Regions from separate parts of the Streptomyces sp. NPDC087300 genome, predicted to be linked through region 1. Evidence: riboswitches for the same ligand, from Rfam matches in the RefSeq annotation. Region 1 holds a riboswitch; each other region holds the start of a gene.
The links. Region 1 has a riboswitch for cobalamin ahead of ACIO9J_RS22265 (prenyltransferase/squalene oxidase repeat-containing protein). Riboswitches for the same ligand answer to the same signal wherever they lie in the genome.

Region 1 (6,927 bases):
TGCTGACCGCGGTCGCCAGGGCCAGCGCCCACACCCACCACGCCAGCGGGTGCAGGGTGCGCGGCAGGCGCCGCCCGCCCGCCTCCCGCGGCGCGGCGGCGACCGCGGGGGCCGTACGCTCGCGCACCGGCTACTCCGTACGGCGGCGGCGCCTGGCCGTGTACACGGCCGCACCCCCGATGAGCAGGACGAGCGCGCCGGTCACGGCGGCCGGTGCGTACGAGCCCGCGTCGTGCGCCGCGTCGGCGGCCGGTGCCGCGTCGACGACCTCGGTGGACGGCTTCGGCGCGGCCTGCGCCCCGGCGGACGCGGAGGCCGACGGGGTGGGCGAGGCGGAGTCGGAGGGCGAGGGGGAAGGGGAGCGGGACGGCTTCGGCGGCTTGCTGCGCTCGGGGCGCGGCGGCGCGGGCTTCTCCTGGACGGGCCGTTCCGGCGCGGGTCCGGTGTCGACGTCGGGCGGCAGCGGCGCGGACGTCTTGTTCTCGTACGGGGCGCGGGCCTTGCCGCCGGTGGGCCGGGCGTTGCGGGCGCGCAGCTGGTCAGGGCTGACGGTGGGGCGGCCCTCGGTGCCCTCGATGTTCGTGCCGCCGAAGATCCACAGGTCGACGCTGCCCGGCCGAGGCTTGTAGAGCATGGCGCCCAACTGGCTGTACTCCCAGGTGTTCTCGCCCGGGTCGGCGTGCCAGTACGACCAGTACGCGGAGGCGGGCGGCGTCAGGACGCAGTCGTCCTGCGCGGCCGTCGGGAACTGCTTGCCGCCCTTGTAGCCGCTGTAGCCGATCCGGCAGATGAACGCGGGGCCGTCGTGGCCGGTGCCCGTGGTGCGCCAGCCGCCCTGGTTGAGCAGTTCGTAGCCGGTGGTCGGGGTGCTGCCGCAGGAGCGCAGGATCGGCCCGCCCCAGTCGCTGAAGTCGACCGCGAGCACGGCGCCCGAGCTGGTGGTGCACCGCCCCATGGGCTGGGGAGCGGCACCGGCGGGGGCGGCCGTCGCGGTGAGGGCCGCGGCGGTCAGGGTCAGGGCGCAGGCCGCGCTCGCGAGGGTGCGCAGGACGCGGGGGATCACTGGTGGCCTCCTGTGGTGGCGCTGCGGCGGCGGGCGACGACGACCGTGCGCCACCCGGCGAGGCACAGGGCGACGGCGGCCAGCGCGACTCCCGCCAGTTGAGCGCCGGTCGAAGCGAGCGCGCCGTCGGGCGAGGGGCCGCCGGCCGAGGGATCGCCGGGTCCGTCCTCGCCGGGCGTGACGATGTCGGGCGTCGCACCGCCGGACGGTCCGCCGGCGGAGGGGCCGCCGTCGCCGGGCGGCTGGGGCGTCGTGCCGTCCAGGTCCCTGGCGAGCGTGCCGAACGAGGTGCCGACCGCCCCGCCCAGGCCCTGGGTGGAGGCGCGCACGTCCGAGCCGCGCTGGCCGCCCGCCGCGACGTTCAGGCCGCCGTCCGCGTTCTGCTGTCCGGCGAGGAACTTGCGGGCCTTCTTGATCTCGTCGCCGTACTTCGCCGCGTCCAGGGAGAGCCCCTGCACCGCGAGGGCCGCCGAGTTGACGGAGTTGCCCGAAGCGCCGGGGAAGCCGCCGCCGGGAAGCTGCTTGGTGGCGATCCAGGCGAGCGCCTTGTCGACCGCCTTCTCGGACGCGGCGTCCTGCACCAGGTCGAGGGCCATGGCGGCCATCGCGGTGGAGTCCACCTCGGAGTCGCCGGTCGAGGGAATGAGGCTGGGCCAGGCGCCGGAGGAGTGCTGAAGACCGCGCAGATACGCGACGGGTGCGGCCGCCGACGCCTTCTCACCGGCCCGCAGTTGGGCGATGACGCCGAGGGACTGCGAGAACACCGAAGGGGCGTACGTGTACGCGCCCTTGGCGGGGCAGCTGCGGTCCGGAGCCCGGCTCGGCGCCTCGCACACCGCCTTGTCGAGCGCCGCGATCAGGTCCTGGCCCGCGAACTTCCGCGGATCGCGGCCGACGGTCTGCGCGAGCACCGCCACCTTGCCGAGCGAGCCGCCCGCGGCGTGCGAAGTGCCCACGCCCGTCCAGTCGTTGACGGAACGGCCCGGTGTCGAGCCGTCCTTGCCCCGGCCGTCGAGGAAGTCGACGATGCCGCGCAGCGCCTCGTCGTCGTGCCCTGTGGCCGCGAGGGCGTAGCCGCCGTCGATGGTCAGGCCGTAGTCGGCGAACCCGGTCCCCGCGACGTTCTCGTAGTAGTGACCCTTCTTGAGGCGGGACGCCGCGGTGAGGTACGCGGTGCCCTTCTTCAGGTCGGGGCCTTCCCCGGGCTGCCAGGGCGGGTTCGGGCCGCCGGTCGGCGGGTCGGTCGGGTCGGTCGGGTCCGTCGGGTCGGTCGTCGGCGGCCGCGTCGGGTCCTTCGCCGTGAGCGCCGCCAGGCTGGTGCGCGCTCCGGCGACGACGGCGGCCCAGGTGGGATAGAGCTCCGGATCGCTCGCGCCCTGATCGAAGCCGAAGCCGCCGGACTTCGTCTGCTGCCGGGAGAGCCAGGACACCGCGGCGTCCGCGCGCACCGTGTCGCCGAGCAGCCGCAGGGCCTGGGCGGACTTGGCGGTGGCGTTCACGTCGCCTTCGGTCACCCCCGCGTACGCGCCGAAGGCCCCGCTGGGCAGCTGGGCGGCGCGCAGGCTCTTGCGGGCCTTGGCCACCACGTCGGAGTGGCCGCCCGCCTGCTGGAGGGCGATGATCGCGTACGGGGTGGTGGCGGGGTCGCTGTAGGTGCAGGTGTCGCCGTCCCGGATCAGCGTCGGGCTGAAGCCGCCGTCCTTGCACAGGTGGGCGGCGACCCGGGTGACGGCGTCGGCGGGGATCCTGCGGCCCGCGCGGTGCAGCGCGAGCACGGCGAGGGCCTGGGTCTCCACGTCGCCCACACCGGGGAAGTCGCCCTTGCCGACGCAGTCGGAGGTGCCCCCGGAGGTGCACACGCTCTTGCCGAGGTCGCCCACGAGGTTGTGCCCGCCGAAGGAGTGCGGGTCGCCCCCGGTGCTCTCGGCGAGCAGCGCGAGCAGGGCCGCGCCCGCCGGGTCGGGGGCCTTGTCGGTGCCCCGCGGATAGGCGAACTCCTCGGTGCGCGCTGCCAGATAGGCGCGTGTCCTGTTCAGGGTGTCGCTCTTGCCGCCGGACGCGGCGAGCGCGAGTGCGGTGTGCGCCGTCTGGTACAGGTTGGCGCCCTCCGGGCCTTCCGCACCCTCGTCACGGACGTGGTCGCCGTCGGTGAGGCGGCTCCTGAGCCAGGCGTCCGCCGCCTTGAGGTCCACCTCGCCGGGCTCGACGTCGGGCGGGTTGTCGCCGGGGTCGGTCCCGCCGCCCGCCCGGACCTGGGCGGGCGTGAACGAGGGTCCTCCGCTGGTGCCGTCCGGGTCCGTCGCGCCGAACACCCAGGCCTCCACCGACCCGTTCTTCGGCCGCTGGCTCATCGCGCCGAGCGGGCTGTACGTCCAGTAGTCCTGGCCGCGCGGCGCGATCCAGTACGACCAGTAGGCGGAGGCGGGCGGCGTCAGCTTGCACGCCTCCTGGGCCGGGGCGGGGTAGCGCTTGCCGGAGTCGAAGTCCGCGTGGCCGAGGCGGCAGATGAAGGCGGGGCCGTCGTGCTCGGTCCCCGTGGTGCTGAAACCGGCCTCGTGCAGCAGGTCGTAGCCGGTGGTCGGGGTGGCGTCGCAGCCGCGGACGACACCGCCGCCCCAGTCGCCGAAGTCCACCGCGACGACCGCGCCCTTGGTGGCCGTGCACTTCGCCATCGGATCGGCGGCCGCGGGGGTGGCGCGGCCGATGAGCAGTGTCCCGCCGCCCACCGCCACGGCGGCCGCACACAGCAGCGACACGCATCTCGCGCGCACGCCCCGGCCCGGACTCCCGGCTCTCTGCCCCACCACTGCCCCCCTGGGCCTCGGCCGTGGCGGGGTTCATGTGATCAGCCGGTCCGAGGGCCGAAGCCCGCGTCGGGAACCGTCCGTACCACACCGTAGTCCGCGACGGCGTCAGTCGTTTCGTGCCTCGGTCCAGGTAATCCGGCTCGCCCGCCGGGCACTTGAGGTGCTCGGCGAACCTACGGTTGCGGGTCAGCGCCGGACTTCGACCGGCTTCCCCTGGTAACTGAGTTCAGATTCGGGCGAATTAGAGCACAGTTGCGAATGAGGTGACAAGGGTGTGCGGGACCTGTGAGGTTCGAGTAACCTCCCGTGCTGCCGAGCGGGGGAATCTGGTGGGAGTCCAGAGCTGACGCGCAGCGGTGTGGACCGGCCGGGGGGCCGGGACGAGCCCGAATGCCCGACCGGCCCTGCAATCAAGGACGTCGCATCACGCGCTCGGGCGACGGCCACGTGTCGTCCCCGCCCGCTCCCTCGTACGCCGTGCGTACGCGGGACGCGTCGGTGACGGATGTGCGGCCGACGCCCCCTCTTCCCGGGAGCACCCCGCCATGAACTCCACGCACTCCGCCCTGACTTCCGCCTGCTCCGCCGTGCCCACCGCACGCCCCGCCACGACCTCCGCGGCCCGCCGCGCCCTGCTGTCCGTGCCCGCCGCGCTCACGGCGCTCGCCCTGACGGCGGTGCCCGCCGCGGCGACGGCCTCGCCCGGCCAGATAGCCACCTCCAAGACCAACGGCGTGACCTATCTCAGATCCCTCCAGGGAGCCGACGGCTCCTACGCGGGCGCGGGCCTGTCCAACGAGTGGGCGTTCTCCGCCCTCGCCGCCGCGGGCACCGCCGCCGTCGACGTCACGCCGAACGGCGACACCACGAAGAACGCCCGTACCGTCTACCGGGCCCACCTGGCCGACCCGGCCTGGCCCGGCAGCTCGCCGGTGGTCACCGACTTCGAGCGCGGCATCATCAACGCCTACTCCGCGGGGATCGACCCGGCCCGGGTCTCCGCGAGCCGCAACCTGATCGCCGACACCTACGCGTACTGGCAGAACTCCGCGCCGGGCTACTGGGGTTCGCCCGCCAACTTCAACGGCACGGTCTTCGCGCTGCTCGCGCTCGCGGGGGCCAAGACGCCGTCCGGCGCCCAGCGCGTCCCCCAGGCCCTGCTCGACCGCTCCGTCGGTACGGTGCGGGCCAACCAGCACGATGACGGCGGGTGGAACTTCAGCAAGGCCGAGGGCGACCCCGACGCGCTGGCCAAGCCCAGCGACATCGACATGACCGGCGCCGCCATGGCCTCCCTGTGCGTGTCCGGGGTGCCCGCCACCGACCCGGCCGTCACCAAGGCCAAGGGCTTCCTCAAGTCGAAGCTCATCAACAACTCCGGTGCCTTCGACGCGATGTTCGGCGCGAACACGGACTCCAACGGCTGGGCGGTCTCCGGCCTCAACGCCTGCGGCATCAACCCGCAGACCGGAGACTTCCTCACCCGGGCGGGCAAGACCCCGGTGGACTTCCTGATCGCCCAGCAGTTCAAGCCGGGCGGCGGCTTCAAGTACCTGCCCACCGACACCGTGCCCTCCGCGTACGCCTCGATCGACGGCCTGCGCGCGGTCGCGGGCGGCGGCTTCGCGACGGCGCCGCCGACGCCGGCCACCGCGGGCGCCCCGCGCTGGACGGCCACCGACGCCTTCACCCCCGGCACCCGCACCAGCCTCGCCCTGACGGTCGACGACGGCACCGCGCTGAAGGTCTGCTCCGTCGCCTTCACGCCGGACGCCACGACCACGACGCTCGGTGCCGTCCTCGACGCGGCGGGGGCCTCCGCCACCCCCGCGGGCTGTGTCACGGGGCTCACCCCGAGCAGCGGCGCGGGCGCTGTCACATCCCTGAACGGCAAGACGAACAACGGCAGTTCGCAGTGGCGGTCGAGCGTCGACGGTGCGGCGTCCGGCGCGGCGAGCCGTGCCACGGTGATCGGCGCGGGCGACACGATCGCGCTGCGCTACGGAGGCTGACGGCCCGCGCGGTCAGGAGCCGTCCGAGAGGACCGCGAGTCCGGCGATAAGCCCGACGAAGGCGAGCACCGCCACCGCGCAGACCAGCAGCACCAGCCAGCCGGTCAGGATCCCGGCGAGGGCGAGCCCGCGGCCCTCGCCGGCGAGACGGCGGCCCCGGAAGCGGGCGACGTGGCCCGTGGGGATGGCGACGAGGGCGGACAGGGCGGCCAGGGTGAGGAAGACGCCGGGGTTGATCCAGGCGATGCCGGTGGCGAAGTTGCCGAGGAGGGCGACACCGCCGAGGGCGAAGAAGCCGCTGACCCGCGCGGTGCGGTTGCGGCCGCCGAGAGGCCGTTCGGCGGCCTGACCCGGATTGCCCTGAAGGCCTTCGCCCCGTGCCCCGTTGTCCCGTGCCCGCTCGTCCCGCGTGCGCACTGGCACACCTTTCACTGCCGCTCCTTCAGGTTCCCCAGGTAAGTTGCCCACAGCTTGCTCCTGGTGATTTTCGCCGAAGAGGGATGCTACGCGGCTCCGGATCACTTAGTTCTACAAGACTGTAGAGTTCCGGCATTCGACTCGATCGGGTGATCTGTGATGCCGTGCGACAGTCGTGTGACGGGCGAGATCTGGAGGTTCGCGGGTGGGTGGGACGGGCGCACGTAGGCGTGGTCAGGGTCGGGGCGGTACGGGGGGCGGTGCGCGGCGCGGTGCGCGCGGTGCCGCCAAAGGGCGCTCCACCCGGCTGACGCGGCGGGGACGGATCCTGTTCTGGGTCGCGGGGACCTTCTCCGTCCTGATCCTCGCGGTGGCCGGGATCGGCGCGTGGATATACACGGATCTCGACAACAACATCAACGCCGCGGACGTCGACAACAAGCTCGGCGGCGACCGTCCCGAGAACCTCAGCCCTGGTTCGAAGAACATCCTGGTCGTCGGATCGGACAGCCGTGACGGCGCCAACGCCAAGTACGGCAAGGACCTGACGACCATGCAGTCGGACACGCTGATGGTCGTGCACATCCCCGCCGACCGTGAGTGGGCCACCGTCGTCTCCTTCCCGCGC
Region 2 (6,927 bases), on a different contig from region 1:
CCACGAAGCTGATGATGGACGTGCACCACAAGGGCCGCGCGGTCGTCTCCAGCGGTACCCGCGAGGAGATGGAGCGCGACGTCCAGGCCATGCACGGCTACGGCCTGTGGGCCACCCTTCAGCAGGACCGCAAGTAGCGGACCGCCGCCAGCGCACGGACCGGAAGCAGCGACGCATCTGATGCCAGGACACTTCGAACCCATCCCCGGGGGCGGCGCCGCCGTCGCGCTCGACGAGGTCGAGATCTCGATCATCCGCTCCCTCGCGGTGCAGCTCCTCGAACTGATCGGCCCGGGGCCGGGCGGGGAGCCCTCCGACGACCCGCTCGCCGAGCTCTTCGCCGAGGGGCCCAGCGAGCCGCCCAGCGACCCGGTGATGATGCGGCTGCTGCCCGACGCCTACGGAGGGCCGGGCAGCACGGACGACACCGCCGGCGATCCGGAGGAACTGCGCGCCCATTCGGCCGAGTTCAGGCGGTTCACGGAGAACGACCTGCGGGCCAAGAAGCGTGACGACGCCCTGGTCGTGATCCGCTCCCTCGACGCGATGACGTCGTCGGGCGAGGGCGGGGCTGTCCTGAAACTGTCGGTCGAGGAGTCGCGCAACTGGCTCGGCGCCCTCAACGACCTGCGTCTCGCGATCGGCACGCGCCTGGAGATCACCGAGGAGGAGGACGCGGATCTGCTCTACCGCCTCCCCGACGCCGACCCGCGCAAGCCGATGGTGATGGCCTATCTGTGGCTCGGCGGACTCCAGGAAACCCTGGTGGAGACGTTGCTGGAGCCGTAGCGGGTCCCGTGGAGTCGCCGCGACGACGACAGTCGGTGTATATAGCAGCATTCCGCGGCGCCCAGCGCCCGTTCGCTCAGCGGACGCTCAAATCCGAATAACGATCGCGTCAAGCCAATGCCCGTTTATGGCGACGCAAGAGAACTTTGTCCGCTTCTCCCAGTGGTGTGCGCCACATGTGGCGCAAAGCATCACTGTTGCCGCCGTGATAAATCTTCACGACCACTCGGTGACGCCACCCATGTCGCCGAGGGCGCTCCAGCCGGCAGACCGCCGGTAGCACTCCATTCCATATCCGGGGGGATCAGGACCTGACCCGCTGCCACAACGCAGATGTGCGGGCGCGGATCAGCATGGAGAAAGGCGTCACCATGACCTCAGTGCAGGTCGAAGAGCATCACGACGGCAATGAGGCCGGGCGGACCGCCGCCGGTCAGTCCGGCGAGGGCGAGGGTTATCAGCGCGGGCTCGGAGCCCGGCAGATCCAGATGATCGCGATCGGCGGTGCCATCGGCACCGGCCTGTTCCTCGGCGCGGGCAAGGCCATTCACAAGGCCGGGCCCAGCCTCATCCTTGCGTACGCGATCGCGGGCCTCGTCATCTTCTTCATCATGCGGGCGCTCGGCGAGCTCCTCATGTACCGGCCCGTGTCCGGCTCCTTCTCGGAGTACGCGCGCGAATTCATGGGCCCGTTCTTCGGATTCGTGACCGGCTGGACGTACTGGCTCTTCTGGGTCGTCACCGGCATCACCGAAGTCACCGCGGCCGCCCAGTACATGCAGTACTGGACACACGACTCATTCCCGCAATGGGCGTACGCGCTGGTCTTCACGGTCATTCTGTACGGCGCGAACCTGATCTCCGTGAAGCTCTTCGGTGAGCTGGAGTTCTGGTTCTCGATGGTCAAGGTCACCGCGATCATCGGCATGATCCTGATCTGTCTCGGCATTCTCACCATCGGCTTCTCCGACGCCGGTGACACCGCCTCCGTGACCCACCTGTGGGACGACGGCGGCTTCTTCCCCAACGGCATCGGCTCCACGCTGATGACCCTGCAGATCGTGATGTTCGCCTTCCTCGCCGTCGAGCTCGTCGGCGTCACCGCGGGCGAGTCCAAGGACCCGAAGACCGTCCTGCCCAAGGCCATCAACACCGTGCCGTGGCGCATCGCCGTCTTCTACGTCGGCGCCCTCATCATGATCCTCTCGGTCGTGCCGTGGACGTCCTTCCAGCCGGGCGTCTCCCCGTTCGTGAAGGCCTTCGAGGAGATGGGCCTCGGCGTCGGCGCGGCCATCGTGAACTTCGTGGTGCTCACCGCCGCGCTGTCCTCCTGCAACTCCGGCATGTACTCGACGGGCCGCATGCTGCGCGACCTGGCGATGAACGGCCAGGGCCCCAAGTTCTTCACCAGGCTCACGAAGAACGGCCTGCCGCTGATCGGCACCACGGTCTCCGCCGCCTTCATGCTGGTCGGCGTCTGGATCAACTACCAGTGGCCGGGCGAGGCGTTCAACTACGTCGTCTCCTTCGCGACCATCTCCGGCATGTGGGCCTGGATCATGATCCTGTGCTGCCAGATCCGCTACCGCCGCAAGGCCGACCGCGGCGAGCTGCCGCAGTCCACCTTCCGCGCCCCGGGAGCCCCGTTCACCAGCTGGTTCGCGCTCGCCTTCATCGGCATGGTCATCGTGATGATGGGCGTCGACAAGGACGCGCGGATCTCGCTGTACGCCGCGCCGGTCTGGGCCGCGATCCTCACGGTCTGCTACCTGGTCCTCAAGAGCCGCAACCCGGAGGCCGCCGCCTTCAACCGGCAGAAGGTCGGTGCCTCCGGCGCCGCCCCCGCCGACGAGGCCCCGGCCAAGGGCATCGACAAGGACTGACAGCCGGGCCTCCCCAGGCCCTGTCCAGCATGCGGGCTCCCGCGTACCACACTTCGGTACGCGGGAGCCCCTCTGCTTATCCTGGCTGCCATGCTGACCATCACCCAGGCCCTCCACGACCAGATCGTCGCGCACGCGCGCCAGGACCACCCCGACGAGGCGTGCGGCGTGGTCGCGGGCCCGGCGGGCACCGGCAGGCCCGAGCGGTTCATCCCCATGCTGAACGCCGCGCGCTCGCCCACGTTCTACGAGTTCGACTCGGGTGACCTGCTCAAGCTCTACCGCGAGATGGACGACCGCGACGAGGAGCCGGTGATCGTCTACCACTCGCACACCGCGACCGAGGCCTACCCCTCGCGCACCGACATCACCTACGCCAACGAGCCCGGCGCGCACTACGTCCTGGTCTCCACGGCGGACACCGACGACGCCGGTCCCTTCCAGTTCCGCTCGTACCGGATCGTCGAGGGCACGGTCACCGAGGAAGAGGTGCAGGTCGTAGAGGCATACTGACCTCCACGACCTCGAGGCGGCAGGAGCCAGGAAGCCGGTGCGAATCCGGCGCGGTCCCGCCACTGTGACCCCACCCCCACCGGGGGCGGGGGAGTCAGGAACTGACCTGCCGCCTTGCTCCACGCAACGCAGGGGACGCGGAAATCCCCTGGAGGAGGCAGCACCCCCATGTCCCGCCCGATACGCGCCCTGGCCGCCGCGGCCCTGCTCGTCCCGCTCGCCGCGTGCTCCGCCTCGGACTCCGACGGTGACTCCGCGCCCGCCGCCAAGGCCGCCGGATTCCCGTACACCGTCACCAACTGCGGTGTGAAGACGACCTACGACGCACCGCCGGAGCGCGCCGTCACCATGAACCAGCACGCCACCGAGGTGATGCTGGAACTCGGCCTCCAGGACCGGATGGCGGGCACCGCCTACCTCGACGACAAGGTCCTGCCGAAGTACGCCAAGGCCTACAAGTCGGTCCCCGTCGTGGCCAAGGAGTACCCCTCCTACGAGAAGCTGCTCGCCGCCAACCCCGACTTCGTGTACGGCGGTTACGCGAGCGCCTTCCTCGCGGGCGACGGCCGCGGCCGCCCCGCGCTCGCCAAGTCGGGCATCGAGAGCCGCCTGAACATCGAGGGCTGCGCGAAGCGCCCCGTCACCATGGACGACGTCTTCCGCGAGGTCCGCGAGGTCGGCGCCACCTTCGGGGTGCGGGGGCGCGCGGACAAGTGGGTCGGCGGCGCCGAGCGCGAACTGGCCGCCACGGCGAAGGAGCTGAAGGGCAAGAAGGCCCGGTCCGTCTTCGTCTACGACAGCGGCGACAAGACGGCGTTCACGGTCGGCGGCCGCGGCATCGGCAACGACATCATCAAGCGCGCGGGCGGCCGCAACGTCCTCGCCGACGTCGACAAGTCCTTCGCCGACGCCTCCTGGGAGACGGTCGTGGACCGCCACCCCGAGACCATCGTGATCCTCGACTACGGCGCCACGACGGTCGCCCAGAAGAAGAAGCGCCTCCTCGACGACCCGGCCCTCGCCGACGTCCCCGCCATCAGGAACAAGAGCTTCGCGGTACTGCCGCTGTCGGACATGGTCACGGGCGTACGAGCACCCGAGGCGGTGAAGAAGCTGGCGGCGCAGCTGTGAACTCCGAGCAGACTCGGCCGCGGAGGACTCGGCCCGAGGGACGGGATCCTCAGCCCGAGGGGCGGGATCTTCAGCCCGTCCGGCGTTTGAGGACGAGCCCGAAGGGCGATGGGCGCAGGTCACGGGGACAGCGCCTACTGATCCTGACGGCACTCACCGCAGCCCTAGCGGCAGCGGTCATCGCGGGCCTAGCCCTGGGCTCCGTCCGCGTCCCGCCAGGGACCGTCGTGGAGATCCTCACGGGCCGCGCCGACCCCTCCCCGTTCAGAACCATCGTGCTGGACGTGAGACTCCCCAGGGTCCTGCTCGGCGCAGCCGTCGGCGCCGGACTCGCGGTCATCGGCACCGTCCTCCAGGCCCTCGTCCGCAACCCCCTCGCCGACCCGTTCCTGCTCGGCGTCTCCTCGGGCGCCTCCGTCGGCGCGGTCGGCGCCATCGTGCTCGGCGGCACCTTCGGCGTCGGCTCGGCCCTCGCGACCACCGTCACCATCCCGGCGGCCGCCTTCGCGGGCGCCCTGGTCTCGCTGGTCCTCGTCTACTCCCTGGCCAGGAGCGGCGGCAGCTTCGCGACCGGCCGTCTGATCCTCGCCGGTGTCGCCGTCTCGTACATCCTGACCGCCCTGACCAGCCTCATCCTGGTCACCGCGGACAGCGCGGACCACCTCAAGGAAGTCCTGTACTGGACGCTCGGCGGCCTCGGCAGCGCCCGCTGGGACATGCTCGCCCTGCCCTGCTGCGCCCTGGTCGCGGGCACGGCCCTGCTGATGGCGCTCGCCCGCCCCCTGGACCTGCTGCTCGTCGGAGAGGAGGGCGCCACCGTCCTCGGCCTGGACACCGCGCGCTTCCGCGCCGCGGTCTTCGTCCTCGCCTCGCTCCTGACCGGCGTCCTGGTCGCCTACAGCGGGGCCATCGGGTTCGTCGGCCTGATGGTGCCGCACGCCGCCCGCATGCTGGTCGGCGCCGCGCACCGCCCGCTGCTCCCCGTGGTGGCCCTGATGGGCGCGGTGTTCCTCGTCGCCGCCGACCTGGCAGCGCGCACGATCGCCGCCCCGCAGGACATCCCCGTCGGCGTGCTCACCGCGCTGACCGGCGGCCCGTTCTTCCTCTGGCTGCTGCGGCGGCGCACCGAAGGAGTCCCGGCATGACCCTGGAGACCCCCGAGATCCCCGAGACCCCCGCGCCCGCCGGAGCGCTGCGCACCGAGGGACTCTCGTACGAGATCGACGGCAAGCTCCTGGTGGACGGCGTCGACCTCACCGCGGCGCCCGGCGAGACCGTCGGCGTCGTCGGCCCCAACGGCAGCGGCAAGACGACGCTGCTTCGCTGCGTGTACGGCACCCTGCGCGCCTCGCGCGGCCGCGCCCTGCTCGACGGCGACGACCTGGGCGCGATGCCCGCGAAGGCGCGCGCCAGGCGCCTGGCCACCGTGCCGCAGGACGGGCAGGCCGCCTTCGAGCTGACCGTCCAGCAGGTGGTCGCCATGGGCCGTTCCCCGCACAAGCGCTTCTGGGAGGCGGACACCGCCGCCGACGAGGAACTGGTGCGGGCCGCCCTCGACCGGGTCGGCGTCGCGGCGCTTTCCCACCGCTCCTTCCCCTCGCTCTCCGGCGGCGAACGCCAGCGCGCGCTGATGGCCCGCGCCCTGGTGCAGCGCCCCACCCTGGTCGTGCTCGACGAGCCCACCAACCACCTGGACATCCGCTACCAGCTCGAAATCCTGTCGCTGGTCAGGGAGTTGGGCACCACCAACCTGCTCGCCCTGCACGACCTGAACCTCGCCGCCTACTACTGCGACCGCCTCTACGTCCTGAACGGCGGCCGGCTCGTCGTGTCCGGGCCGCCCGAGGAGGTGCTCACGGCCGAGCTGCTGGCCACCGTGTACGGAGTGACGGCCGAGGTCAGCACCCATCCGGTGACCGGCGCCCCGACCGTCGTCTATCTGCCGCCGCCCGCATCCTGAACGGATTCCGTCCACTAGCTGAGATCACATTCCGGGATCCGGACCGGGAATCGATACGATGACCGCATGGTTCCCCATGACGTGAGCGAAGAGACGAAGAGCGCGCCGCCCGTGCTGCTTGTCGCGCGCCTGCACGTCGACCTCTGCCGCCTCGCCAGCGCGATCTGTTCCCGCTGAACCGTTCCGCCGCACGGCCGTGTGCCGCGGCGTCGCACCCTCGTACGCAGCACCCCAAGGATCAGGGCCGCCGCGCGCCCGCCACCCGCATCACCGACTCCCGACAGGAGCCCTCAGCCATGGCCATCGAGGTCCGCATCCCGACCATCCTCCGCACCTACACCGACGGCGAGAAGGCCGTCCAGGGCAGCGGAGACACCCTCGCCGAGCTCCTCACCGACCTCGACTCGCGGCACGCGGGCATCGCCGAGCGCATCGTCGACGGCGACAAGCTGCGCCGCTTCGTGAACGTGTACCTCAACGACGAGGACGTCCGCTTCCTGGACGGCATCACCACCAAGCTCGCCGACGGCGACAGCGTCACGATCCTGCCGGCCGTGGCCGGCGGCATGGTCTAGGCCCGATCCGGGATGCCTCGCTACGACTCCCCGCTCGCCGCGGTCGGCAACACGCCGCTCGTCCGCCTGCCGCGCC
Region 3 (6,927 bases), on a different contig from region 1:
GCCGGGACGCGAGCCGAAGATGCGGGTGGTGGCGCGCCGTTCGTCACCGTGCTCGGCGAGGTCGGCCTGCGTGTGGGCGCGCACGTGGTTCTGCTCGGCGGGCTCGTCGAGGGACGCGGCGAGCCGGACCGCGTCGTCGAGCAGCCCGATGGTGTGCGGGAACGCGTCGCGGAAGAAGCCGGAGATGCGCAGCGTCACATCGATGCGCGGGCGGCCCAACTCCGCGTACTCGATGGCCTCCAGGCCCGTGACGCGGCGCGACGCGTCGTCCCAGACGGGGCGCACGCCGAGCAGCGCGAGCGCCTCGGCGACGTCGTCGCCCGCGGTGCGCATGGCGCTGGTGCCCCACAGGGAGAGGCCCACGGAGGTGGGGTACGCGCCGTTGTCGGACTTGTACCGCTCGATCAGCGAGTCGGCCAGGGCCTGGCCCGTCTCCCACGCGAGGCGGGAGGGGACGGCCTTGGGGTCGACCGAGTAGAAGTTGCGCCCGGTCGGCAGGACGTTGACGAGGCCGCGCAGCGGGGAGCCGCTGGGGCCTGCGGGGACGAAGCCGCCGTTCAGGGCGTGCACCGCGTGGTCGAGCTCGTCGGTGGTCGCGGCGAGGCGCGGGACCACCTCGCGGGCTGCGAACTCCAGGATGGCGGCGACCTGTTCGCCCTGGTCGGTGGGGACGGCGGACAGGTCCCAGTCCGCGTCGTCCATCGCCTGGACCAGGGCGCGGGCCTTGTCCTCCGCCTCGTCGGCGCTCACGCGCGTGGCGGCCGACTCGTCCAGGCCGAGGGCTTCGCGCAGACCGGGCAGGGCCGTCGTGCCGCCCCAGATCTGGCGGGCGCGCAGCACCGCGAGGACGAGGTTGACGCGGTCGGCGCCCGCGGGCGCGCTGCCCAGGACGTGCAGTCCGTCGCGGATCTGCATGTCCTTGATCTCGCAGAGCCAGCCGTCGACGTGCAGCAGGAAGTCGTCGAAGCCGTCGTCCCCGGGGCGCTCCTCCAGACCGAGGTCGTGGTCGAGCTTCGCGGCCTGGATCAGCGTCCAGATCTGGGCGCGGATCGCGGGCAGCTTGGCCGGGTCCATGGAGCTGATCTGGGCGTACTCGTCCAGGAGTTGCTCCAGGCGCGCGATGTCGCCGTAGGAGTCGGCGCGGGCCATCGGCGGCACCAGGTGGTCGATGAGCGTGGCGTGCACGCGGCGCTTGGCCTGGGTGCCCTCGCCCGGGTCGTTGACCAGGAAGGGGTAGATAAGCGGCAGATCGCCGAGCGCGGCGTCGGGACCGCAGGCGGCCGACAGGCCCGCGTTCTTGCCCGGCAGCCACTCCAGGTTGCCGTGCTTGCCGAGGTGGATCATCGCGTCGGCGCCGAAACCGCCGTCCGTCGCGGACGCGGCGATCCAGCGGTACGCCGCCAAGTAGTGGTGCGAGGGCGGCAGATCGGGGTCGTGGTAGATCGCGATCGGGTTCTCGCCGAAGCCGCGCGGCGGCTGGATGAGGATCAGCAGGTTGCCGCGGCGCAGGGCGGCCAGCACGATGTCGCCCTCGGGGTCGCCGCCGTTGCCCACCCGGGACTTGTCGAGGAACATCTCGCCCGGCGGCGGACCCCAGTGCCGCTCGACCGACTCGCGCAGCTCGGCGGGGAGCGTCGCGTACCAGCGCTTGTAGTCGGCGGCCGGGATGCGGACCGGGTTGGCGGCCAGCTGCTCCTCGGTGAGCCACTCCTGGTCGTGCCCGCCCGCGTCGATCAGCGCGCGGATCAGCTCGTCGCCGTCGCCGGACACGAGACCGGGGATCTCTTCGGTGGCCCCGAAGTCGTAGCCCTCGCCGATGAGCCTGCGCAGCAGCGCGACGGCGGACGCGGGGGTGTCCAGACCCACCGCGTTGCCGATCCGGGAGTGCTTGGTCGGGTAGGCGGAGAGCACCAGGGCGAGGCGCTTGTCGGCGGCCGGGATGTGCTTCAGACGGGCGTGCCGTACGGCGATTCCGGCGACCCGGGCCGCGCGCTCGGCGTCGGCCACATAGGCCGGGAGCCCGTCCTCGTCGATCTCCTTGAACGAGAACGGCACGGTGATCAGGCGGCCGTCGAACTCCGGCACCGCGATCTGGCTCGCGGCGTCCAGCGGCGACACGCCCTCGTCGTTCTCCTCCCAGGCCGCGCGGGACCCGGTCAGGCAGAGCGCCTGGAGGATCGGCACGTCGAGGCCGGTGAGCGCGCCCGCGTCCCAGGACTCGTCGTCACCGCCCGCCGACGCCTCCGCGGGCTTGGTGCCGCCCGCGGCGAGCACGGTGGTCACGATGGTGTCGGCGGCGCGCAGCTCCTCGATGAGCTCCGGCTCGGGGGCGCGCAGCGAGGCCACGTACAGCGGCAGCGGGCGGGCGCCCGCGTCTTCGATGGCGCCGCACAGGGCGTCCACGAACGCGGTGTTGCCGCTCATGTGGTGGGCGCGGTAGTAGAGCACCGCGACGGTCGGGCCCTCGACGGCGCGGGCGGTGCGCTCGAGCGGGCCCCAGGAGGGGGCGGGCGCGGGCGGCTCGAAGCCGTGGCCCGTGAGCAGCACGGTGTCGGAGAGGAAGCGGGCCAGCTGCTCCAGGTTGGCTGGGCCGCCGTGCGCCAGGTAGGCGTGGGCCTCCGCGGCGATGCCGACCGGCACGGTGGAGGAGGCCATCAGCTGGGCGTCGGGGGCCTGTTCACCGGTGAGCACGACGACGGGCAGGCCGCTCGCGGTCAGCTGGTCGAGGCCGTCCTGCCAGGCGCGGACACCGCCGAGGAGGCGTACGACGACGAGGTCGGCGCCGTCCAGGAGCGCGGGAAGCTCGGCCAGGTCGAGGCGCGATGGGTTGGCGAACCGGTAGTCGACGGGACCCCCCGCAGCACGGGCGCTGAGCAGGTCGGTGTCGGAGGTCGACAGCAGCAGAAGCATGCGGGCGCAGGCCTTCCTCGGGGTGTCCGCGCCCCGGGTGGTCGTGTTGGACGGCAGGAGTTCCTGGCTCACCCCACGTCGGTGGGGCTCACAGTGGCGGGACCGCGCCGGATTCGCACCGGGCTTCCTCCATCGGGTCCTGGTGGACCCACGCCGTCGCTGGCGTCGACGGACCTGGCGGTCCGCCGCCTGCATAGTAAGTCCTGCCCAGGTCGCGGTGGGCGGCCACCTGCCAGGACGGCCGGTATCGGGAGGCGCCCCGCCGGATCCGCGTGGGTATGCTCGCCGCCATGCCGCCCACCCGAGCAACCTCCACACAACAGGGCGAATCCCTCATACGCGACCGGGGCGACGCCTGCCCCGGAGCCCTCCGCCTGCACCGCGCCGACGACGGCGGCCTGGCCCGACTCCGGCTGCCCGGCGGCCTCTTGACGTCCCGTCAGGTCGACGTCCTGGCCACCGCCGCCGAGCGGCTCGCGGACGGTCACCTCAGCATCACCTCACGCGGCAACGTCGAGCTGCGCGGCCTCGGCGAGACCTGCGGCGGCGCACTCTCGGCGCTCCTCTCGGACGCGGGCCTGCTCCCCTCCGAACGGCACGAGCGCGTCCGCAACGTGGTGGCGTCGCCGCTGGCCGGAATCGACGGACTCGGCCACGCCGACGTGCAGTTGTGGGCCCGTGAGCTGGACGGACTCCTCTGCGCCGAGGAGTGGACCGCGGAGCTCTCCGGCCGCTTCCTGTTCGCCGCCGACGACGGGCGCGGGGACGTGGCGGGGCTCGGCGCCGATGTGACCTTGATCGCAGAATCGGCGGGCACGGCGCTGCTTCGGCTCGGCGCCGCCACGTTCCGGGTGCCGGGCGCCGAGGCTCCCCGTGCCGCGCTGGCCGCGGCCGGGGCGTTCCGCACGGCCGCGCTGGCGGCGGGCAACGGCGCCTGGCGGGTGGCCGAGCTGCCGGCCGGGCGGGCCGTCGAGGTGGCGCGGGCGCTGGCGGACGCGGGCGTTCCTGCGACGGCGGCCGCGGCCCCGGCACCGGTCGCGGGGACGACGGTTCAGGGCCCGCCGCCTCCCGGCGTCCTCGGCGGTGCCGTGCTGGTCACGGCCCCGCTGGGACGGGTGAGCGCGGCCCAGCTGCGCGCGCTGCTGCCCGCGCCCGGCGACGAGGTACGGGTCACGCCCTGGCGCGGATTCGTCGTGCCCGGGTTCACCGACGAGGCCGCGCGGGAGCGCCTTCGGGTCCTCGCCGACGCCGGGTTCGTGACCGAGCCCGCGTCGCCCTGGCTCGGCGTCGGCGCCTGCACCGGGCGGCCCGGCTGCGCCAAGTCGCTCGCCGACGTCCGCGCGGACGCCGTGCCCGGCCGCGCCGGACTCCCCGTCCACTGGTCGGGCTGCGAGCGCCGGTGCGGGCATCCGCACGGCGACTGGGTGGACGTCCTCGCCACGGCGGACGGCCGCTACGAGGTGACCCTGCGCACCGGCGGCTCGGTCGTGCCCGTGGCGGGCGCCACCGTGACGGAGGCGGTCACCACCGCCCGTACGCCCCCGCACCCGACCTGACCACGCACATGACGACGCCCCACGACCACGACGACCACGACGGCCGGAACGGCCACGAGATGAGCGAGAGCACAGTGTTCGACTACGAGAAGGACGGCGCGGCGATCTACCGCGAGTCCTTTGCCACCATCCGCGCGGAGGCGGACCTCGCGGGCCTGCCCGCCGACGTCAGCCAGGTCGCGGTGCGGATGATCCACGCCTGCGGGATGGTCGACCTCGTGCGCGACCTCGCCTTCAGCCCCCGGGTGGTGGCCGACGCCCGCGCGGCGCTGCGCGGCGGCGCGCCGATCCTCTGCGACGCGAACATGGTCGCGAGCGGCGTCACGCGCAAGCGGCTGCCCGCGGACAACGAGGTCATCTGCACGCTCGCCGACCCGTCCGTGCCGGACCTCGCGGCGCGCCTCGGCACCACCCGCAGCGCCGCCGCGCTCGAACTCTGGCGCGACCGCCTGGAGGGCTCCGTCGTCGCCATCGGCAACGCGCCCACCGCGCTCTTCCGCCTCCTGGAGATGATCGAGGAGGGCGCCCCGCGCCCGGCCGCCGTGCTCGGCATCCCGGTCGGCTTCGTCGGCGCCGCCGAGTCCAAGGACGCGCTGGCCGGACACGCGTCGGGGATCGAGTACCTGGTCGTACGGGGACGGCGCGGCGGCAGCGCGATGGCCGCGGCGGCGATCAACGCGATTGCGAGCGAGGCGGAGTGAACACCGAAACCACCCAAGACGCCCTGCGGGGACGGCTCTACGGCGTCGGCCTCGGGCCCGGCGACCCGTCGCTGATGACGCTGCGCGCCGTCGAGGTCATCGCCGCCGCCGACGTGGTCGCCTACCACTCGGCACGGCACGGCCGCTCCATCGCCCGCTCGATCGCGGCCGCGCACATCCGCGCCGACCACATCGAGGAGGCGCTGGTCTACCCCGTCACCACGGAGGGCACGGACCACCCCGGCGGCTACCGGGGCGCGCTCGACGACTTCTACGAGGCGGCGGCGGCCCGGCTCGCCGCACACCTCGACGCGGGCCGCACGGTCGCCGTGCTCGCCGAGGGCGACCCGCTCTTCTACGGCTCCTACCAGCACATGCACAAGCGCCTGGCCGACCGCTACCCGACCGAGGTGATCCCCGGCGTGACCTCGGTCAGCGCGGCGGCCGCCCGGCTCGGTGAGCCCCTGGTGGAGGCCGAGGAGGTCCTCACGATCCTGCCGGGCACGCTCCCCGAGGAGGAACTCGCGGCGCGCCTCGCGGCGACGGACTCGGCGGTCGTGATGAAGCTCGGCCGCACCTTCGGCAAGGTGCGCGGCGCCCTGGAGCGCACGGGCCGGCTCGACGAGGCACGGTACGTCGAGCGCGCCACCATGGCGGGCGAGCGCACAGGGCGGCTGGCCGACGTGGACCCGGAGTCCGTGCCGTACTTCTCGGTGGCGGTGCTGCCGAGCAGGGTGGCCCCGCTGACCGGCGGGCCCGCCGCGCGCAGCGCCCCGGAGGACCGCGGCGAGACGGGCGACGTGGTCGTCGTCGGCACCGGACCCGCGGGCCCGCTGTGGCTGACCCCCGAGACGCGCGGCGCGCTCGCGGACGCCGACGACCTGGTCGGCTACACCACCTACCTGGACCGGGTGCCGCACCGCCCCGGCCAGCGGCGGCACGGCTCCGACAACCGCGTCGAGTCCGAACGCGCCGCGTTCGCCCTGGAGCTGGCGCAGCGCGGGCGGCGCGTCGCGGTCGTCTCCGGCGGCGACCCCGGCGTCTTCGCGATGGCCACGGCCGTCCTGGAGGTCGCCTCGCGACAGGAGTACGCGGACGTCCCCGTGCGGGTGCTCCCCGGGGTGACCGCGGCCAACGCGGCGGCCGCCCGCGCGGGCGCCCCGCTCGGCCACGACTACGCCACGCTCTCCCTCTCCGACCGGCTCAAGCCCTGGGAGGTCATCGCGGAGCGGCTCGCGGCGGCGGCTTCGGCGGATCTGGTCCTCGCCCTCTACAACCCCGGCTCGCGCAGCCGCACTTGGCAGGTCGGCAAGGCGAGGGAGCTGCTCCTCGGCCACCGGGCGCCGGACACCCCCGTCGTTCTCGCCCGTGACGTCGGCGGGCCCGAGGAGAGCATCCGCATCGTCCGCCTGGCCGATCTGGACCCCGCCGACGTCGACATGCGCACGCTGCTCATCGTCGGCTCCTCCCAGACGGTGGTTACGCGGCGGCGCGGGGGCGGGGAACAGGTCGTCTGGACGCCGCGGCGCTATCCGGAGGGCTGAGGGTCTGGGCGTACGGCTGTCCCTGCGGGCACGTGGGGGCTGGCCGCGCGGTTCCCCGCGCCCCCTTACGGGGCACCCCCGCGCCGCTCAGGGGCACGGGGTGCCTGCTTCTAGGTGCGCGGGGAACCGCGCGACCAGCCACGAACAACCCGCACCTATCCACGCAGCAGACGAACCCAGTCAACCGCCGCCTCGGGCCGGCCGACCACCGCGACC
Region 4 (6,927 bases), on a different contig from region 1:
CATGACGAAGGCCAGCACAGACGAGGTCACCACCCGCACCGCCACCACCAGCACGATCACCACCCGCACCGTCACCTACCCGGCCGACGGACTCACGATGGCCGGACACCTCGCGCTGCCCGCGGGAACGGGCCGCGCGCCCGGGGTCCTGCTCGGCCCCGAAGGGCCGGGCCTCAACGACGTCCAGCGCCGCAGGGCCGACGCCCTCGCCGAACTCGGGTACGTGACGTTCGCCTTCGACCTGCACGGCGGCGGGCACTGGTTCACCGACCCGCAGGAGATGCTGGCGCGCGTGACCCCGCTGCTCGCCGACCCCGACCGGCTGCGGGACATCGGCCACGCGGCCCTGGACGTACTGCGCGCCGAGCCGCGCACCGACCCCGGCCGGATCGCCGCCGTCGGCTACGGCACCGGCGGCGCCGTCGCGCTGGAACTCGGGCGCGACGGCGTCGACCTGAAGGCGATCGGGACGGTCAACGGACTGGTCACGGGCCGCCCCGGCGAGGCGGCCCGCATCCGCTGTCCCGTCTGGGCCGGGGTCGGATCGGAGGACCCGATCATGTCCCAGGACCACCGGGACGCGTTCGCCGCCGAGATGCGGGACGGGGGCGTCGACTGGCGCATGGTGGTCTACGGCGGCGCCCAGCACGCCTTCCACCACCCGCCGGTCGACCACGAGCAGCCCGTGCTCCCCGGCGTCGCCCACCACCCGCTACAGGCGCGGCGGGCCTGGCGCGACGTCGTCGAACTGCTCGCCGACTGCCTGCCGTTGACGGACTGACCCGCGACGCGGCACGGCGCTCGGGCGGTGCCGCGCCGCGGCCAGACGCTCGGACCGTCAGCCGATCTGGTCCGGCGTGACCGTCAGCCACCGCTTGTCGGCGGTCACCTTCTGGCCCAACTCGCGCTGGCGGTCGGCGTTCTCCTTCTTCATGCCGTCGAGCTGCTTCATGTACGAGTCCTTGCGGTTGACCCACACCCGCACGCCGCCGTGCCGCACGTCGGCCGAGTGGAACAGCATCGGGCCGTCGCTCGCCGGGGTGTCACCGGCCGCGAGGACCGGCTTCTTCCACTCGTCGATGTAGGTGTTGATCGCCGCGGGCTTGCCCTCGTACCAGGTCAGCGGCGCCCACAGGTTCGGCGTCAGCTCGCGGCCCGCGAGCTCGGCGCGGTCCTTCTCGCCGAAGCGGCCCTCGGCGATCTCCTTGCGGGAGCTGGTCACTTCGCCGGTCTCGCGGTCCTTGAGCTGCATCGAGACGCCGATGACGTTCTGCGGCTTCACGCCGTAGCCGTACTTGGGGTCGGCGAGCACCATGCGCACCAGGTCCTCGCTGGCCGCGCTGACCACGTACACCTCGATGCCGTGCGCCTGAAGCGTCTTGTAGAGCTGCTGCATGCCGCGCGAGAATTCCGGCGGCTTCACCTCGGTCTTGGTGACCTTCCCGTCCTCGTAGTACTCGGCGGGGATCGGCTTCTTGTACGCCAGGAGCTCGTCGACGTACCCCTTGAGCTCCTTCAGCGTGAAGCCGGAGAAGATCTGCGCGGCCCAGGGGTAGCAGACCTGGTCGTCCACCTCGCACAGCCGGTTGTAGTAGCTGTAGAGGCTCTCCTTGTGCCCGGCCTTGTCCTTGAAGGGGATGATCTTCAGGGACGGGTCCATCGTCTTGCGGGTCAGGACGCCCTTCATCTCCAGGAAGGGGAGCAGGGACTCCTCCAGGTCGTTGCGGTACGTCGTGTTGTCCGCGTCGAAGACGGCGTACGCGCCCTTGTGGTCGTTCTTCGCGATGACCTTGCCGAGCTTCTTCGCCACCGGCTTCGGCCAGTGCGTGAGCTCGCCGGCCGCGCCCTTCGCGGCCTTCGCCGTCTGCGCGGCGGAGCCCGCCGCGTTCGCCTCGGAGGTCGGCCAGAGCGCGCTGCCCGCGAGGACGGCGGCGGCGAGCGCCCCCAGAGCGCCGATGAGGGCGGGCTTGTTCTTTGCTCGTACTGCCATGTCTGCGGTGTCCTGCCGTTCCTGAGAGCGGTGTGCGGCCCCGTCCGGAGCGGCGCGCAATGCTATGGGGCGGCGCGGTCATTTCCCATGATCGAAGTCACCGTGCACGAGGGGCATGGAGCGGGTGAACACGGGTAGCCGCAGCGGGCGCCGGGAGCGCCGCGGTCCCGGTCGCGGAGGTCGTCGCCGGGGCCGTCGCCGAGTCCGTGTCAGTGGTCCCGCGCATACTGGGCGCATGGGCTCCCACGAGTTCGTCAGGGCCGTTCCCCGGCTCGACGGCATGGTCGTCTCGGCGGTCGGCTACCGCAGCGCCGGACAGCGTCCCGGGCTGCACCGGGGCCTGCCCTCGCCGTATCTGACCGTGATCTTCTCCCTCGAAGGCCCCATCGCCACCGGCAGCACACCCGGGCAGGCGACCGGCGGGGACGCGGTGCGCACCGACATCGTCCTGGGCGGCCTGCACCAGAGCCCGGCCTACGTGGTGCAGCCCGAGCACGAGGCGGGCATCCAGCTCGCCGTGCACCCCCTGGCCGCCCGCGCGCTGCTCGGTCTGCCCGCCGCCGGGCTCATGGGAGAGCTCGTCACCAGCGGCACGGACGTCCTCGGCGGCCGGGCCGCCGAGGTCCGCGAGCGGCTGTGTGCCCTCGACCGCTGGCCGGACCGCTTCGCCCTCCTCGCCGACTATCTGCGGCGGCGCGTGGCGGCCGCCGACCGGGCGGACCCGGTGCGCCCCGAGGTCGCCGAGGCCTGGGCGTGGCTGGCCAGGCACCGGGGCGCGGGCACGGTCGGCGGCCTGTCCCGGCACGTCGCGCTCAGCGAGCGCCGCCTCACCGCGGTGTTCCGCGCCGAGACCGGGCTGAGCCCCAAGCAGGCCGCGCGCCTGATGCGCTTCCAGCACGCGCGGACCGCGGTGGTCCGCTCCGTCACGGCGGGCGGGGGCCCCGACCTGGCCAGGATCGCGGCCGACACCGGCTACTACGACCATTCGCACCTGGTCCGCGACTTCCGGCAGTACACGGGGGCGAGCCCGACCCGCTGGCTGGCCGAAGAGTGCCGGAATATCCAAGCCGGGGCGCACGGTCCGGGCGAAGACTGAGGCCCATGAACACCACACCGGACACCACACCCGACACCACGACTGAAGCGGCCCCCGCCCCGACCGTCTGGGCGGGCCTCCAGGCAGAGGACGCCCCCGCCCTGATCGACTTCCTCGTCGGCACCGTCGGCTTCCTGCGCACCGCCGTCTACGAGGACGGCGACCGCGTCGCCCACGCCCAGCTCGACTGGCCCGAGGGCGGCGGCGTCATGCTCGGTTCGTACGACCCGTCGGCGCCCGAAGGCACCTGCGGAAAGCCCGGCACCTCCGGCGCCTACGTGGTCACGGACCGGGTCGACGAGCTGTACGCCACACTCACCGCGGCGGGCGTGCGGATCACCACGGAGATCGAGGACAAACCGTACGGAAGCCGGGAGTTCGGCATCCTCGACCCGGAGGGGAACCGCTGGTCGTTCGGGACCTACCGGGGCGAGCCGAGGCCCCGGCCGACGTCCTGAGCAGGCGTGATAACTTGCGCAAGCCAGTCAAACCCACACCTGGGCCAGGGAATCCGGTGCGAATCCGGAACTGACGCGCAGCGGTGAGGGGGACGGGCGGGGCCACGGCCACTGGGCGTCCACGGACGCCCGGGAAGGCGCCCCGCCCGGCCGATCCCCGAGTCCGAAGACCTGCTGGCGCCTCCGCCCGCGCACCGTGCGGCGGAGGGCGTGACGCAGGCCAGGCTCCGCGCATGAGCCGTGAGACTCAAGGGATCGTGTGTCCTCCACAGCCCGTACCCGTACCCGTATACGTATGTCCGCCGCTATACGTATGTCCGCCGCGCTCTGCGCCGGAGCGCTCGCGCTGACCGCGTGCGGGGGCGGCTCCGCGGAGAAGACCAGCAAGAGCGCGGGGGAGCAGGCGGCGGGCTATCCGGTCGCGGTCACCTCCTGCGGCAAGAAAGCCGAGGTCAAGGCGCCGCCGCAGCGGGCCGTCTCCCTCGACCAGGGCTCCACGGAGATCCTGCTCTCGCTCGGCCTCGCCGACCGCATGGCGGGCACCGGCACCTGGACCGACCCGGTCCTGAAGAACCTGGCGAAGGAGAACGCGAAGGTGGAGCGGCTCGCCGACCGCTACCCCTCCCTGGAGAAGGTCCTCGCCCAGGAGCCGGACTTCGTCAGCGCCTCCTTCCTGTACACGGTCGGCAAGGGCGGTGTCGCCGACCGCGCCAAGTTCACCGAGCTGGGCGTACCGGTCTACGTCTCGCCGACCGACTGCGCGGGCAAGGACAACGACGGCGGCGGCGACGGCAAGCGCGTCAAGACCCTCACCATGGACACCGTCTACGGCGAGATCCGCGACCTCGCGAAGGTGTTCGGCGTCGAGAAGCGCGGCGAGAAGCTGGTCGCGGGGCTCAAGGGCCGCGTCGCGAAGGCCACCGACGACATCGACGCGTCGGACGCGAAGCTCCTCTACTGGTTCGCCAACTCCGACGCCCCCTACATGGCGGGCTGCTGCGGCGCCCCCGGCATCATCACGCGCGAGCTCGGCGCGAAGAACGTCTTCGACGACACCCGCGAGGAATGGCCCCAGATCAACTGGGAGACCGTCGCCGACCGCGACCCCGACGTCCTCGTCATCGGCGACCTCACCCGCAAGTCGCAGTCGGCGGAGAGCGCCGCTGCGAAGATCAAGTTCCTGGAGTCGAACCCGGCGACCAAGAACCTGACCGCCGTGAAGAAGAAGCGCTACGTACTCCTCAGCGGCCAGGCCATGAACCCGACGGTCCGTACGGTCGACGGGATCGAGCAAGTGGCGGCGGGGCTGCGGAAGTTCGGCCTCGCGAAGTGACCCGGGGGACCTCGCCGGTGACGCCGGACGGGACGGCACCCGCGACGCCGGACGGGACGGCACCCGCGGAGGCGGACGCGGACATGGTCGAGGTCGCGGTCGCGTCCACCTCCGTGGGCGCCCCGGTGCGGCAGGCGCTGCTGTGGCTCGCCGGGGTCGCGGCCCTCGTCCTCTCCGTGGCGGTGGCCGTCACCATCGGGCCCGCGGACATCTCCGTGCCCGACGTGTGGTCGGCCCTCGCCGCGCACCTCGGCGGGGGAGAGGCGCGGCTCACCCCGATCAGGGACGGCATCGTCTGGAACCTGCGGATGCCGCGCACCCTGCTCGCCGCGGTCTGCGGCGCCGGACTCGCGGTCTGCGGCGCGGTCATGCAGTCCCTGCTCCGCAACCCCCTCGCCGACCCGTTCGTGCTCGGGGTCTCCTCCGGCGCGTCCACCGGAGCGGTCGCGGTCGTCGTGCTCGGCGTGGGCGGGGGAGTCCTTTCGGTCTCGGCCGGTGCCTTCATCGGGGCGCTCTGTTCGTTCGCCCTGGTCCTGATCCTGAGTCACACGCTGGGCGGCACGACGGACCGCGTGGTCCTCTCCGGCGTCGCGGCGATGCAGCTGTTCTCCGCGCTGACCTCCTTCTTCGTCCTCACCGCCGCGGACGCGGAGACCACCCGCGGCGTGCTGTTCTGGCTGCTCGGCTCGCTCAGCGGGGTCGGCTGGACGGACGTGTGGCTGTGCGCGGCGGTGCTCGCGGCGGCGCTGTTCATCTGCCTCTCGCACGCCCGCACCCTGGACGCCTTCGCCTTCGGCCAGGAGGCGGCGGCCGCGCTCGGCGTCCGCGTCGCCCGCACCCGCCTGGTCCTGCTCTGCACGACGGCGCTCCTGACCGCGGTGCTGGTGAGCTCCGCGGGCGCCATCGGCTTCGTCGGCCTGGTCCTGCCGCACGCGGCCCGCGCGCTCGTCGGCTCGGGCCACGCCCGCCTCCTCCCGGTCACGGCGCTGGCCGGCGCGGTCTTCCTCGTCTGGGTGGACACCCTGGCCCGCACGGTCCTGGATCCGCAGGAGGTCCCGGTGGGCGTGGTGACGTCGCTGATCGGCGTACCGGCGTTCGTGGTCGTGCTGTACCGGACGAGGAGGGTGACGTGACGTACGCGTACGAGGGGGCGGCGGGTCTGCGCGCCGAGCGCGTGTCCCGGGAGGCGGGCGGGCGCCTGGTCGTCGACGGCGTGAGCCTCGCCCCGCCGACCGGCGCCACGGTGGGCCTCCTCGGCCCGAACGGCTCCGGCAAGTCCACGCTCCTGCGCATCCTGGCGGGCGTCCTCGCCCCGGCCTCCGGAGTGGTCACCCTGGACGGCCGTGCGCTGGCCGACACGGGCCGCCGCGCCGTGGCGCGCAGGATCGCCGTGGTCGAGCAACACACCGACACACAGGTCGAGTTGACGGTCGCGGACGTCGTACGCCTGGGACGCATCCCGCACCGCCGCGCCTGGTCGGCGCCGACGGCCGGAGACGAACGCGCCGTCCGCGACGCCCTGACCCGCACGGGCCTGGCCTCCCGCGCGGCCCAGTCCTGGCACACCCTGTCCGGCGGCGAACGCCAGCGCGTCCAGATAGCCCGCGCACTCGCCCAGGAACCCCGCGAACTCCTCCTGGACGAACCCACCAACCACCTGGACATCCAGCACCAGCTCGACCTGCTCTCACTGGTCGCCGACCTCCCCGTCACCAGCGTCATCGCGCTGCACGACCTCAACCTGGCGTCGATGTTCTGCGACCGGCTCCTGATCCTGAGGGAGGGCAGGGCATACGCGACGGGCACGCCCGCAGAGGTGATCACGGAGGAGCTGATCGCGGAGGTGTACGGGGTGCGGGCGGTGGTGACGCCGGGGAGTGCGGAGGGGGATGAGCGGCCTTCGGTGAGGTTCTTGCGGGGGTGAGGCGGGAGGGGGGCTTCCGGGGTGGGCGCCTTGCGGGCCGGGTGCCTTGTGGGTCGCGCCCCCCGTTGCGGGGTGGGCGCCTTGCGGGCCACGCCCGTTCCGAACCAGGCGCCTTCCGAACCACGC

Region 2: linked by a shared signal. The riboswitch ahead of ACIO9J_RS36270 (ABC transporter substrate-binding protein) and the one ahead of ACIO9J_RS22265 (prenyltransferase/squalene oxidase repeat-containing protein) in region 1 are both predicted to bind cobalamin.
Region 3: linked by a shared signal. The riboswitch ahead of cobN (cobaltochelatase subunit CobN) and the one ahead of ACIO9J_RS22265 (prenyltransferase/squalene oxidase repeat-containing protein) in region 1 are both predicted to bind cobalamin.
Region 4: linked by a shared signal. The riboswitch ahead of ACIO9J_RS19375 (ABC transporter substrate-binding protein) and the one ahead of ACIO9J_RS22265 (prenyltransferase/squalene oxidase repeat-containing protein) in region 1 are both predicted to bind cobalamin.

Annotation. Positions count from the first base shown of each region.
Region 1 is NZ_JBIUYI010000005.1:441,227-448,153, forward strand. It holds gene ACIO9J_RS22255 (energy-coupling factor transporter transmembrane component T) at 1-127, opposite strand, end outside; gene ACIO9J_RS22260 (hypothetical protein) at 131-1,063, opposite strand; gene ACIO9J_RS22265 (prenyltransferase/squalene oxidase repeat-containing protein) at 1,060-3,735, opposite strand; cobalamin riboswitch at 3,978-4,134, opposite strand; gene ACIO9J_RS22270 (hypothetical protein) at 4,416-5,882, shown strand; gene ACIO9J_RS22275 (DUF4190 domain-containing protein) at 5,895-6,314, opposite strand; gene ACIO9J_RS22280 (LCP family protein) at 6,628-6,927, shown strand, end outside.
Region 2 is NZ_JBIUYI010000011.1:82,939-89,865, forward strand. It holds gene clpS (ATP-dependent Clp protease adapter ClpS) at 1-137, shown strand, start outside; gene ACIO9J_RS36255 (DUF2017 domain-containing protein) at 181-789, shown strand; gene ACIO9J_RS36260 (amino acid permease) at 1,161-2,672, shown strand; gene ACIO9J_RS36265 (Mov34/MPN/PAD-1 family protein) at 2,763-3,185, shown strand; cobalamin riboswitch at 3,149-3,310, shown strand; gene ACIO9J_RS36270 (ABC transporter substrate-binding protein) at 3,354-4,316, shown strand; gene ACIO9J_RS36275 (FecCD family ABC transporter permease) at 4,454-5,461, shown strand; gene ACIO9J_RS36280 (ABC transporter ATP-binding protein) at 5,458-6,276, shown strand; gene ACIO9J_RS36285 (putative leader peptide) at 6,343-6,453, shown strand; gene ACIO9J_RS36290 (MoaD/ThiS family protein) at 6,573-6,851, shown strand; gene ACIO9J_RS36295 (PLP-dependent cysteine synthase family protein) at 6,864-6,927, shown strand, end outside.
Region 3 is NZ_JBIUYI010000010.1:298,286-305,212, forward strand. It holds gene cobN (cobaltochelatase subunit CobN) at 1-2,910, opposite strand, end outside; cobalamin riboswitch at 2,945-3,083, opposite strand; gene ACIO9J_RS35760 (cobalamin biosynthesis protein CobG) at 3,189-4,466, shown strand; gene ACIO9J_RS35765 (precorrin-8X methylmutase) at 4,541-5,167, shown strand; gene ACIO9J_RS35770 (precorrin-2 C(20)-methyltransferase) at 5,191-6,711, shown strand; gene ACIO9J_RS35775 (cobalt-precorrin-6A reductase) at 6,867-6,927, opposite strand, start outside.
Region 4 is NZ_JBIUYI010000004.1:803,203-810,129, forward strand. It holds gene ACIO9J_RS19355 (dienelactone hydrolase family protein) at 2-781, shown strand; gene ACIO9J_RS19360 (haloacid dehalogenase-like hydrolase) at 839-1,990, opposite strand; gene ACIO9J_RS19365 (helix-turn-helix domain-containing protein) at 2,226-3,086, shown strand; gene ACIO9J_RS19370 (VOC family protein) at 3,092-3,544, shown strand; cobalamin riboswitch at 3,552-3,738, shown strand; gene ACIO9J_RS19375 (ABC transporter substrate-binding protein) at 3,840-4,877, shown strand; gene ACIO9J_RS19380 (FecCD family ABC transporter permease) at 4,961-6,010, shown strand; gene ACIO9J_RS19385 (ABC transporter ATP-binding protein) at 6,007-6,801, shown strand.